DNA from 3 places in the Leuconostoc citreum genome. Region 1 is predicted to be linked to each of the others. Evidence: riboswitches for the same ligand, from Rfam matches in the RefSeq annotation. Region 1 holds a riboswitch; each other region holds the start of a gene.

Region 1 (4,353 bases):
TTTGCTTAATAATTTTGGCTGGTACGCCTGCGACAACGGTATTAGCTGGCACATCTTTTGTCACGATTGCCCCTGCTGCGACCACAGCACCGTCTCCAACCTGTACACCTTCAATGACTACCGCATTCGCCCCAACTAAAACATGATCTCCAATACGAACTGGTTGGGCTGAAGCTGGTTCGATTACGCCTGCTAATACAGCGCCAGCACCAATATGTGATTGTTCGCCAACAATTGCCCTTCCGCCCAAAACGGCACCCATATCAATCATTGTTCCTGAACCGATTTCAGCACCAATGTTAATCACAGCACCTAGCATAATCACCGCATTGTCACCTATTGTTACCTGCTCTCGAATAATTGCTCCTGGTTCAATACGTGCATTGACAGCCTTTTTATCAAGTAGTGGTACAGCTGAATTTCGTGCATCATTTTCGACAAACACATTTTCGGCCGGCAATGCTGCAATTAACGGTTGAATTTCTGACCAATCCCCAATTAATTGTCCAAAAGATACACCACCAAACTGTTGCACAGTGGCTGGAATTTCGCCAGTTAATACACCCTTATAAGTCACTTTGACGGGCGTTACTTTCTTCGCATTAGCAATAAAATTAATTAATTGTTGTGCATCATTTGCTGTTGTCATATTATTTTTCTCCCAATTTTAATGTGTCATATTTGCTGATAGCGTGTAGTCACGATCCAGGGCCGCAATATGTTCATATGTTTCGCGTGCAACGACAAGCTGATGCTGTCCATTTTCCACAAAAACAACTGCTGGACGTGGGTTGCGATTATAGTTTGAAGCCATTGCATACCCATAAGCACCTGTTGCTAAGACGGATAAAATATCACCTGCTTGCGTCTTGGGCAATTTTTGTTGCCAAACAAGAACATCGCCAGATTCACAATATTTTCCAGCAACACGTACCACTTCTTGTGCTGGAATATTTGGTTGATTGGCTAAAACCGCTTCATAATTAGCCTCGTATAACGCAGGCCTAATATTATCTCCCATACCACCATCGACTGCTATATAGTGTCGCATATCAGGAATGTCTTTTCGCGCGCCAACAGTGTAAAGCGTTTGTCCTGCTGGACCTACCACTGAACGTCCTGGTTCAATCCAAATTTCTGGCATTTTCCAATCGTACTCGGCTGCTTTTCCTTTTAAGGTACGAATAATAGCACTTACATAGTCACTTTCTGGTAGTGGTTCATCGTCATCAGTATAACGAATACCAAAACCGCCCCCGACATTAATAATATCCGGCTGCCATCCCCAACTTTGTGCTGTATCTGCTAATAAGGCAGCATTTTTTTCAAAGCCAGTGACATCAAAAATTTGCGACCCAATATGCGCATGTAGACCTCGTAGGTGAAAATGGCTATCTTGACTAGCAATATCATACGCTGCCTTCGCTTGACCGGTTAGTAAATCAAAGCCAAATTTTGAATCTTGCTGACCGGTGCTAATAAATTCATGGGTGTGGGCCGATATTCCTGGTGAAATACGCAACAAAATATCTTGTACTACTTGACATTTTTCAGCGATTTCAGACAATAATTGCAACTCCAAAAAATTATCCACAATAACTGTCCCAATACCCTGTTGAACAGCCATCATCAGTTCATCCCAACTTTTATTATTGCCATTAAAGCTTAAGTGCTTTGGGTTAAAACCAGCTTGAATAGCAGTATAAAGTTCCCCACCTGAAACAACATCTGCGTGAATGCCTTCTTGCTGTGCCACTTGATAAATTGCCTTTGTCGCAAATGCTTTTGAAGCATAACTAACGATGTATGGGACATTTTCTTTTTCAAAAATGGCTTTAAATGCTCGCATTGTTTGCCTAATTTTAGTCACGTCATAAACATAAAGTGGTGTACCGTAAGTACTAGCAAGGTCAACCGCATCAACATGGTCAATGGTGAGGTGATTTTGTTCATTTGTTGGATAATTCATGTGCCCTCCTAAACGACATATAGATTTAGTATCATATGCCATCATTATCAACATAAAAAGCCCTTTGTTCGAGACATGGTCACGGACAAAAGGCTTTTGCTTAGCAATTTTGACAGTTTCCATAGCTCACCGTTACATGTAACGACAGTCTAACAATTATTAATTGTTAGCCCAACAGACAAAGTAGTAGTTTTTATCTATTTCGGCGATATCCCCTTTTGCTTAACGTCATGGCTGCTACAACAGCTCAGATAAGCGACTTATGTCTATCGCGACCTCTATGTGAAATTATATTTTTATTATGGTTTAATCATAACTGACAGTTTAAAAAATGTCAAATTTTTAATCTAATATTCAGTATCAATAAATTTTAAACCTAATTCACGCCCATACTGTCGAATTGTTGATTCAGCTAAATTCATTTCAAAGGCTAAATCAATATAGCTCGTCATACCATTATTAAAAAGCGCTAATACTTTCGCTTGACGTTCATCTTTGCCAATAGCTGATTCTGTTGCTAAAGCCTGAATGCCATGACCGACTAGCGTAGTATCTACCTCTGTTTTTGGTTGTCTTTCTCTTGACTCTAAATCCCGATAGGCTTGTGCTGCAGCCTTTTCGTCTAAATGCTGCGTTGTGACATTTTGATTGATATCTGCTGCTTTTTTAAATTGATAATTCATTAACTGACCTCATAAACTAGCACGGTGAATAATACTTGGACCATCAATCGCCGAGAGTTTCCCATCTTCATAAACAGTCGCTAACAAATCATCGCCAGCTACATCTTGCGCTACTGTTTTAATCGTATTACCATCTAGAATGACTTTCAATAAACCAGCTTTGGACGCTTTGGTCATGTCTGTTTTAGGATTTTTTTGAATGTTAATGTGACGCCCATCAGCTGTTTCTGCGTAAGCGGCTTTGATTGCAAATCTTTCCGTGTCACGTGTGAATCCTTCTTGCAAAAGCCCACCACCTGACCCAACAATGAGATTGTCAGCTGACCAACCTGCAGCTATTATGGTTTCATATAATGACACAATTGTATCTGCTTTCATACCATCGCCTTGAATAATACCAACATTGTCATTCAAAATACGATAGCCTTTATCATTTAAGGTTGTTCCAAAGATATCAGCAAGCAAATTCAAGACCTGCAAATCAATAATTTCAGGATCACCAGAATCTGGTCGTAACACAATGCGACCTTGACGGCTACGTATTCGTTGTTTAATCGTCGCTGATCCGATAACATGGGTCACGAAATTTAGCGCATCATATGAATCAATCACAATTGATAAAATCGCATCATCAGGTGCCCGATCAAGTTGTGCATTAACATAATCTATTTCACCTTCTCCCGGACCGTAAGCTGTGGCTACTGAATGTTCGGTTGCCCAGACCGATGCCGCGCGACCTGAAACACCGTAAACTGCCTCAAAATAACTTGAAGCAGCCATATTATCTGAACCTTGAAAATGTAATAAATGGGCTGCCCCGCCACGTTTTCCAGACATCAAAGATGTTGCGCCACGTAATCCAAAATCGTTAACAGCAACTGGTAAATTTGTTAGTGTGCCTGTTTTTTCAAACAAGGGTTGCAAACTTTTTTTTATGTATAAAGAATTTGTTGCGATAGTCGTTGGATACCAAACGTGCATTAATACAACTTCCAAAGCATTTAAACTTGTTGCAAACCAATCCTGTGTCGACTCAATTGTAAACAAGGCATTACCTACTGGCACTGTCATACCTTCAGGTAATGCTTTAATTTTCACAGGAAAATAGCCCAACGTTTTTACTTTTTCCCAAACGTCACGGTTAAAATAAGCGGTCGTATTAAACGTCTGTTTTGCTACTCTCTCAGCTTCATCAATCATTTCATCCGTAATTGGCTGTCTAAAGTAATCATGTAGAATCATTGACAAACCAAACCAACTCACTGTATCAAAACGCCCGCCAACACGTGCCTCGCCATAAGAGTATAGTTTCGTGATGTCAGTTGGGTATTGTAGATGATGTGTTAATTTATAAGCATCAGTGGCCAAAATGAGATTTTCTGTCATAAGGTTATCTCCGGTAAGTCAGTCGATATTAACATTTGCGTAACATCTTCAAAACGATCACCAGCTACTTTAATCAGACGCCAGTCATATAGTTTGTCATCGTCAAATTCATCAATGTAGGGTTCAAATTCACCCTCAGTCTGTAAAATTAAATACCCTGCAAAAGCAGACACAAATTCTTCTGGCGACGTCACAACGCGCACCAAATGACCTTTATCAAAGAAGCCTACTGCTAGATTAAAGCCGGACCATTGTCCCTCAAATGCCCATTTAAGTGTAATCCAGTCAGACATTGTTATCCCAAGATTCATCAGA
Region 2 (4,353 bases), 800 kb from region 1:
TGTTAGGCTTAGACATGAAGCCCTTAACATTTAATTTGTCAACGAAGTAGGTTAGCATTGCTTCAGTAACATCAAAATCAGAAATCACACCGTCTTTCAAAGGACGCACGGCGCGTATGTTGCCCGGTGTACGCCCAACCATTCGATAAGCTTCCGAGCCAACGGCCAACACACGATCTGTTTTATCATCTACTGCAACAACAGAAGGTTCATTCAAAACGATGCCCTTACCTTCTACATAAATGAGAACATTGGCTGTTCCCAAGTCAATGCCAATATCTTTTGCCATGTTTATTCTCCAGCATTTTTATTTTTATAAAGGGGCACAAATGTACCAAATTATCTACATAATCTAGTCAATTATACCATAATTTGTTCCCTTTTTTGTTATTTTCCCAATAGTGAACTTGGCAAAGCAACAACCCAATTTGTCATAGCAATAAAGAAACTAGCTACCAAATAACCAATAGCAATTGACAATAAAACCTTTAAAAAAGTCGCTTGTTTTGGTGTGTAGGGCATGAATTTAGCAAAGTTAATCGGCCGAATCGTCCAAAAAACAAAATACGTCGCTAGTAAGTTGATACATAACATAAATAAAGGTCCCATTTTGTCCTCCTGATTGGCAGATACCTTATCGACTGATTTATTCGTGGTTCCATTATAGCAGTCGTATGACTGAAATTCTAATACAACATCGCTTGACAAAATAAAGCAATAAAAAAACCAGTCATATACTGGCTTTAAGACATTAGCGATGTTGTTTTAAATCAACCGCCTCTAATTTAATCATTTTTGTTTTATATCTTATTTTGTAACCAAAGTACAAAATGACAAATAGCGGTACAGAGAGATAAGTAACAGCTATTTTTTCCCAATTCAAATGCGTAAAACTACCTGGATCTTGACCGATAATCACCCCGATTGAAATCACAAGCGCAAATAGTGGGCCAAACGGGAACCACTTCGCTTTATATTTCAAAGCTTTTAAATCTTTTCCTTGGGCCACATAAGCCCTACGGAAACGATAATGTGAAATGGCGATGCCAACCCAAGCAATGAAGCCAGTTAACCCAGAAGCATTTACCAACCATGTGTAGGCAACAGAACCACCTTTTGTATTTGAAATAAACGCTAATAATCCGATAACTGTCGTCAATAGCAAGGCAAACACCGGTACACCACGTGTCGAAACTTTGGCAAAAATCTTAGGTGCCTCCCCCTTACGTGCCATAGCGTACAACATTCGTGTTGAGGCATATGAGCCCGAGTTAGCTGAAGAGACAATCGATGTCAAAATAACCGCATTCATTAAACTAGCGGCAAAGGCAATTCCGGCATTTTTAAAGACAATCGTGAAAGGCGACACAGCCACATTTTCCGTTGATGAGCTGAGTAAGCGCGGATCTTGATAATAAACTAATGCTGAAATAACAAAAATTGCTAAAATATAAAATAGCAAAATACGCCAAAATACTTGATTAATCGCCTTGGGAACTGACTTATCAGGATCTTGTGCCTCACCAGCCGTAATCCCGATTAACTCCGTACCTTGAAAGGAAAAACCTGCCACTACAAACACTGATAATACAGCCTGTGGTCCGCCAACAAAACCATGGTTACCAACAGAAAGATTTTTCATCACATTAACATCTGAGTGAATCACACCAAAAATAGTTGCTACACCAACAATCAGAAAGGCAATAATTGTAATCACCTTAATCATTGATAACCAAAACTCAGCTTCACCAAAAGCACCCACAGAGAATAAATTGATTAAAAAGATAAGAATTAATGCGACTGCAGAAAATATCCATGCCGGTGTATGCGGAAACCAAAATTTCGATACTAGACCAACCGCCACAATATCAACTGCTAGCGTAATCGCCCAGTTGAACCAATAATTCCATCCCATAGCAAATCCCAATGCTGGATCAACGTATTTTCCTGCGTAATCTGAAAATGACCCTGATGTAGGTGAATATGTTGCCATTTCTCCCAAACTTGTCATTAAAAAATAAACCATTACACCAATTGCTAGATAAGCAACAATCGCACCGAATGGCCCAGCCTGTGCCACGGTTGCCCCAGAAGCAACGAACAACCCTGTCCCTATTGAACCACCTAACGCAATCATTGACACATGACGCGTCTTCAGATTACGTTTAATTTCACCATTATGTTCTGCCATAAAAATCTCCCTGTCGGGGCAAATAAAAAGCCCCTTTCTTATATAGAAAGAGGTTTAAAAAGTCATTGTATCGTAACTTTTCAAAGCACACCACATTACTGTGACAGTCTAACAAGTATTAGTTGTTAGCCCAATATCATTCTGCCTTAAATGATATTTCGGCAACCGCCCCTTTGACGCAAAGTCACAGTTCTTGGCGAACTCATTTGCGCTAATCATGTTGGTTGCAACCTCTTTGATAACTTGAATATCATATCATCTTTAGATTTGTGTGTCAATTTTCAACACAGAACGCCAATGCTGGGCTCGTTTACGATATTGTTGTTCACTCAATTGCCACCAAAAATAACCAAAGAATAAAGCACCCATACCACTTGACAGTGGCATGTCAGCAAACTTCATACGTGCTAACAAGATCAGTAACCAGATCACAACAGTAACTGTTGTGATAATGACACGTGTTCTTTGGTGTTGGCACACTCTGGGTAAAATGATAGCCACAATCACAGCCAAAAATTGTAGCCACCAAACAAGTAATAAATCCGGCATCATCGGCCCAATTTTTAAACCATTTGACCAATAGACTTGGAGTATAAGTGATAATACGCCTGTTAATAGCAACACAGCAAACTGTGTGATGAGAAACCACCACATCGCAATTTGATAGTTAATAGCCTTGAAAAATAACGCTAACCCTATGCTCAATAGGACAATGACCCAATAATGGGCAAAAAGGCCACCCAAAGCTACCCAAATTGCCAAGGCATGTGGTAACAAATTTTGTATCACTAATGTGCCACCATTATCTAATACGTGGACGAACAACATGTCAAAGCGGACTTGTATAGCTAACACTAAGAACAACACACTAAAAACAACAATCAATAATTTTCTTAATCTGTCTGGCTGGATTAACATTTCATTAACTCTCTTGTTTATTTATCACAGTAATTGTACCATTATATACAATGTACACAATAAAAAATAATTAAGTGACGGTATCATAAAGGTGTCTTTATCTATAGCGATTATCATCATGTTATCTGTTGGCGTTTTTGCCGGAATTTTGGGTGCCTTACTCGGACTAGGCGGTGGGATTGTTGTCACACCAATTTTAGTCATTGGTTTTAATCTACCCATTCATTATGCAATCGGTGCTAGTATTGTCGCAGTCATTGCAACCTCTTCTGGCGCATCTATTGCTTATTTAAAGGATGATTTACTCAATATCCGCACAGCCATGTTTCTGGAAATATTTACAACTGTCGGCGCCTTGCTGGGTGCTATTTTTGCCGGCTTTTTTGCGCCAATTTGGTTGAATTTTTTCTTTGGTATCCTACTAATGTATCAGGCTTTTCGTATGTGGCGCAAATTATATGGCAAGCAAGTATCTGAGACGGTGGCTAAGCCAAACCAACTGGCACACAAGTTACAACTCAATGCTTCTTATTATGATAAAGCGCTCGGCAAGCAAATTGATTATCATGTTGAAAATGTTTTTTTGGGGTCACTGATTATGTTGTGGGCCGGCCTAGCGTCTGGCTTGTTAGGCATTGGTTCTGGTATGTTTAAAGTTTTTGCCATGGATTCTGTCATGAAAATGCCACTCAAGCCTTCCAGTGCGACTTCTAATTTAATGATGGGTGTCACTGCCTCTGCTAGTGCCTTGGTTTACTTTTTCAACGGTACTATCCGAGCTGATATTGCTGTCCCAATAGCACTAGGCATTATTGTTGGCGCAACCATTGGCGCAAGAATGATGCCCCATGTCTCCACACGACACTTACGCCAATTGTTTATTCCGGTTGTTGGTTTAGCTGGTATCCAGTTATTATTAAAGGCCTGTAACATAACATTGTATTAAGGAGTACAGCAATGTTTGATAAACAAAAAGAAAAAAATATTGAGCGTCAAATTGGCGTCACCCTGCGTATTGGTGTCGTCATATCAGTTAGTATTATGCTGGTTGGCTTTGTATATTATCTCTTATCAAATGCACAAACCGGCCTATCAGGTAATCATTGGCCACAGCAATTCAATACATTAATTGTTGCTGCTGTGCAACTCAAACCCGGCGCCATCATGATGTTTGGCTTGTTGTTATTGATTTTAACGCCTATCTTACGCGTGTTAGCCTCTATTTATGCCTTTTATACAATAAA
Region 3 (4,353 bases), 730 kb from region 1:
GATACGCAGATTGAACGCGTTATTTCTGGTCTTGGGTTGGAGGCCATTGGTCGGGACCGAGAACTCGAGCAAATGTCTGGCGGACAACGTGCAAAAGTGATTTTGGCTAAGTTGTTATTAGAAAACGATGATGTCATCATTCTTGATGAGCCAACCAACTATCTGGATGTGGCACATATTACCTGGCTGGAAGATTTCTTGCAGACATATGAAGGCGCTGCTTTAATTATCTCGCACGATTTTGACTTTCTGGATAAAGTAACTAACGCAATTATTGATTTGTCCTTTGGAAAAATCACCAAGTACCGTGGCTCATTTAAAAAGGCGATGCGCCAAAAAGAGGAGCGCGCAGAGCAACAATTACGCCAGTATGAAAAACAGCAGGGTGAAATTGAAAAGGCGCAGAAGTTTATTGCTAAAAACAAAGCGCGTGCGTCAACGTCCAAACAAGCTAAGTCACGAGAAAAGATGTTGGCACGAATGGATAAAATCGATCCACCATCAGAGACGTTGCAAGCGAAGTTTAATTTTCCTTATGTCAATTCGCAATCAGCTAATGCATTAACCGTTAGTGATCTATCTGTTGGTTATGTGACACCTGTTCTAGAGCCGGTTACCTTCTCCATTACGACCGGCCAAAAAATTGTTTTCAAGGGTTTCAATGGTGCTGGTAAATCAACATTAATTAAATCCATTTTGGGTGTTATTCCAGCATTACATGGTGAAGCAGAGTTTTCACCATCTGCTATTGTTAACTACTTTGATCAAGATTTAGAATGGGATAACGATGCTAAAACGCCACTGCAAGAGATGCAAGATCGCTTCCCAACTTTAGAACCCAAAGCACTGCGTACACGTCTTGCTGCGGCTGGTATTAATGCAGAAAATGCACAAAAACCATTACAACAACTATCTGGTGGTGAACAAACAAAGGTTAAATTGGCAATTATGGAGATGAAACCAAGTAACTTCTTAATTCTTGATGAACCAACAAACCACTTAGACGAAGGAACAAAAAACGCCTTGCGCTCAGCTATTGATAAATTTCCGGGAAATGTTATTATTGTTTCCCACGAAGTCAGCTTTACTAAAGGCTTTGGTGATCGCGAATTAAACGTCGCTGCGTTATCCTTTAAGAACGAAACGGATTAAGATAAGTAAGTATATCCATCAGCAATGGTTAATTGGTGGTGCAGTTATAATAAAAGGTTGGGAAAGGCTACTAATAAAGCAGTTCTCGGCCTTTTTATTACGAGCAGTTAGAATCTGTCTATCAGGGAACCGGAATTGTGAGATAGTGTGGCATTTTTTATGAAGATTAGAATTATTGGTCCAGTTGGGAGTGGTAAAACCACCTTTGCCAATGCATTAAGTAAGCAAACAGGCATCCCTGTTACTGCGTTGGATACGTTAAATTGGCATCGAATGGTAACTGGGGATGTTCATAAAACGCCAGCTGAAAGACAAACAGAATTAAATCATGTCGTACGCCAAAACCATTGGATTATTGAAGGCACTCAATACCGTCATGGGCAAGCCGTGTTTGGCGCAGCTGATATTATTTATGTCTTGGATGTGCCATTGTGGCTGAATATTTTTCGGCTTATTACGCGTTGGCTAGATACCCGCATGAATCATGGTCCCAGACAATACCAACAGATATGGCCTTATGTCAAGTGGCTCAAACAGTGGTATCGATACGATAAATTGGCTGTTTTGGCATTGTTAACCCCTTACCGTGATAAAGTGAAGATAGTAAAAGCATTTGACAAAATAAAAACATTAGAATAAAATAAAAACAATGAGAAAATCATAGAGGTTGCCATAGACATGAGTCGCACGTGGAGTATTGATAGATACAATGAAACGTGTCAAAGGGAATATGGCCGAAGCGCTGATACTATCATATCAGTTAGCTGGGGTACTAGTTAATAGCTATTACACTGTCGCATATGCGGGGTGCTATGACGGAAACGAGTTTTTAGTGTAATCCGTGACTGCTATCCCCCAGCAGAAGCGGATTTTTATTTTATGAGAAAAGAGTGTGAATCATGGTAGAGGCGATTACGCGTCCGACGCAAATTGAAATATCTCAAAAAGCTTTAAAAAACAATGTCGCTGTTGTCAAACGTGTTTCGGGTGCAGAAAAAATTTTCTTAGCCGTTAAATCAAATGCCTATGGGTTAGGTTTAATTCCAACAGCTAAAGCAGCAGTTGCTGGTGGTGTGTATGGTTTAGCTGTTGCAATTATTGACGAAGCACTAGCACTGCGCCACGAACGCATCACTGCACCAATACTAATTTTGGGTATTTCACCCGCCGAATATGCTGAACTAATGGCAGTGCAACATATTATGGCAACTGTTGTCTCACTTGATTGGTTACAAGAAGCAGCACAGTATCTCACCGGTGAACAGCGATTACATGTTTCCTTAGGTGTCGATACAGGGATGGGGAGAATTGGTTTTAGAGACCGACAATCATTGTCTGAGGCAATTGACTATGTGCAGGCTCATCGAGATATATTTGATTATGTGGGACTGGCCACACATTTTGCCGAATCAGATTCGGCTGATACAGACTATTTTAATATGCAACTTCAGCGTTGGCATAAGTTGACAGATGGTTTACCAGAACCAGAATATTATCACGTCGCCAACTCTGGTGCAGCAATGTATCATGCTAATGAAGTACCACATGAAGTTATTCGTGTTGGAACCGTACTGTATGGTGTCGAACCATCAAGAGGTGAATTGTGGGATGGCCGAGAACTGGCGCCAGTGATGGCGTTGCGTAGTGAAATGAACTTTGTGAAAGAATTACCAGCCGGCGAAGGTATTAGTTATTCACACAAGTACACCACCTCTGAAAATGAATGGATTGGGACTGTCCCAATTGGCTATGGTGATGGCTGGTTACGCAAAATGACTGGTTTTCATGTCATTGTTGATGGGCAATATGCGCCGATTGTTGGGCAAGTTGCAATGGATCAATTGATGATTCGTTTACCACATGAGTATCCAGTTGGTACAAAAGTAACATTAATTGGAAAAGATGGTGGGTTAGAAAACACAATTGAAGATGTCGCACAGCATGCAGATCTGGCACCGTGGGAAATCATGACCGGAATGCAAGATCGGTTACATCGTATTTTAGTAGACTAGATGAGAGAAACACAACCTGGGAGGGAATGGTAAGATGGTAGCGCGTGAGTATAATGTAGCAATATTAGGGGCAACAGGGGCTGTTGGGACACGCTTAATTGCCCAGCTGGCAGAATCAAAGGTACCGGTTAAGCATTTGAAATTATTAGCTTCACCTCGGTCGGCTGGTAAGAAATTACTGTTCAAGGGCGAAGCATTAACCGTGGAAGCCACAACGCCAGAAAGTTTTAATGATGTTGATTTAGTTTTAGCTTCAGGTGGTGGTGCAGTATCACATCAATTTGCACCAGAAGCAGTTAAGCGTGGTGCAGTTGTGGTTGATAATTCAAGTTACTGGCGTATGCATGATGATGTGCCCTTAGTGGTGCCAGAAGTTAATGAGGCAGCACTGAACAATCATCACGGAATTATTGCTAATCCAAACTGTTCGACGACTCAAATGGTTGTTGCTTTGGAACCTATTCGTCGTGCTTATGGCTTACGCCGTGTCATCGTATCAACCTATCAGGCGGCTTCTGGTGCCGGACAATCGGCTTTGGAAGAACTTAAAACACAAACAGATGCCTATAATCGTGGTGAAGAGATGGTTGCAAACATTTTACCGGTTAAAGGTGCGGCAAAGCATTATCCATTAGCATATAATCTTTTGCCACAAATTGATGTTTTTGAAGCAGATGGCTATACTCATGAAGAATGGAAGATGATTCATGAAACAAAAAAGATTATGTTTGGGGATAAGAATTCCAAAGCTGTCAAAGTGACTGGAACAGCTGTACGTGTACCAGTGCCAATTGGTCACGGTGAGACGGTCTACTTTGAAACTGATGATCATGCTGGTGCAACAACTGAAGGTATTCAAAAGGCGATTAGTCAAGCTGCCGGCGTCGTGTTAGAAGATGACCCAAAATCGCAACTTTATCCACAACCAATTCATGCTGAAGGTAAGCGTGAAACCTTTGTTGGCCGTGTAAGGCCAGATTTAGAAAGTGATGATGCTTTTCATATGTGGGTTGTTTCAGATAATTTATTAAAAGGTGCTGCTTGGAATACAGTCCAAATTGCAGAACGATTAGTTGCTTTGGACCTAGTCCGTGTGCCTAAAAATGCAATAAACAGATTTGAAACGCTTTAAAATGATACAATAGCCCTATGGAAGCCATCGTTTATTTTATTTTTATCGTATTATTAA

The links. A riboswitch is a leader RNA that binds a small molecule or an ion and turns the genes downstream of it on or off. The one in region 1 is predicted to bind lysine.
Region 2: linked by a shared signal. The riboswitch ahead of FGL72_RS07460 (amino acid permease) and the one ahead of lysA (diaminopimelate decarboxylase) in region 1 are both predicted to bind lysine.
Region 3: linked by a shared signal. The riboswitch ahead of alr (alanine racemase) and the one ahead of lysA (diaminopimelate decarboxylase) in region 1 are both predicted to bind lysine.

What each region holds. Positions count from the first base shown of each region.
Region 1 is NZ_CP042410.1:437,088-441,440, reverse strand. It holds gene dapD (2,3,4,5-tetrahydropyridine-2,6-dicarboxylate N-acetyltransferase) at 1-649, opposite strand, end outside; gene lysA (diaminopimelate decarboxylase) at 668-1,969, opposite strand; lysine riboswitch at 2,084-2,258, opposite strand; gene FGL72_RS02100 (hypothetical protein) at 2,317-2,652, opposite strand; gene FGL72_RS02095 (nicotinate phosphoribosyltransferase) at 2,662-4,038, opposite strand; gene FGL72_RS02090 (hypothetical protein) at 4,035-4,353, opposite strand, start outside.
Region 2 is NZ_CP042410.1:1,500,590-1,504,942, forward strand. It holds gene mreB (rod shape-determining protein) at 1-289, opposite strand, end outside; gene FGL72_RS07455 (DUF1146 family protein) at 388-609, opposite strand; gene FGL72_RS07460 (amino acid permease) at 752-2,191, opposite strand; lysine riboswitch at 2,267-2,435, opposite strand; gene FGL72_RS07465 (phospholipid phosphatase) at 2,453-3,109, opposite strand; gene FGL72_RS07470 (sulfite exporter TauE/SafE family protein) at 3,228-4,055, shown strand; gene FGL72_RS07475 (DUF1634 domain-containing protein) at 4,067-4,353, shown strand, end outside.
Region 3 is NZ_CP042410.1:1,570,450-1,574,802, reverse strand. It holds gene FGL72_RS07815 (ABC-F family ATP-binding cassette domain-containing protein) at 1-1,152, shown strand, start outside; gene FGL72_RS07810 (isopentenyl transferase family protein) at 1,312-1,791, shown strand; lysine riboswitch at 1,806-1,973, shown strand; gene alr (alanine racemase) at 2,052-3,164, shown strand; gene FGL72_RS07800 (aspartate-semialdehyde dehydrogenase) at 3,199-4,296, shown strand; gene FGL72_RS07795 (YdcF family protein) at 4,314-4,353, shown strand, end outside.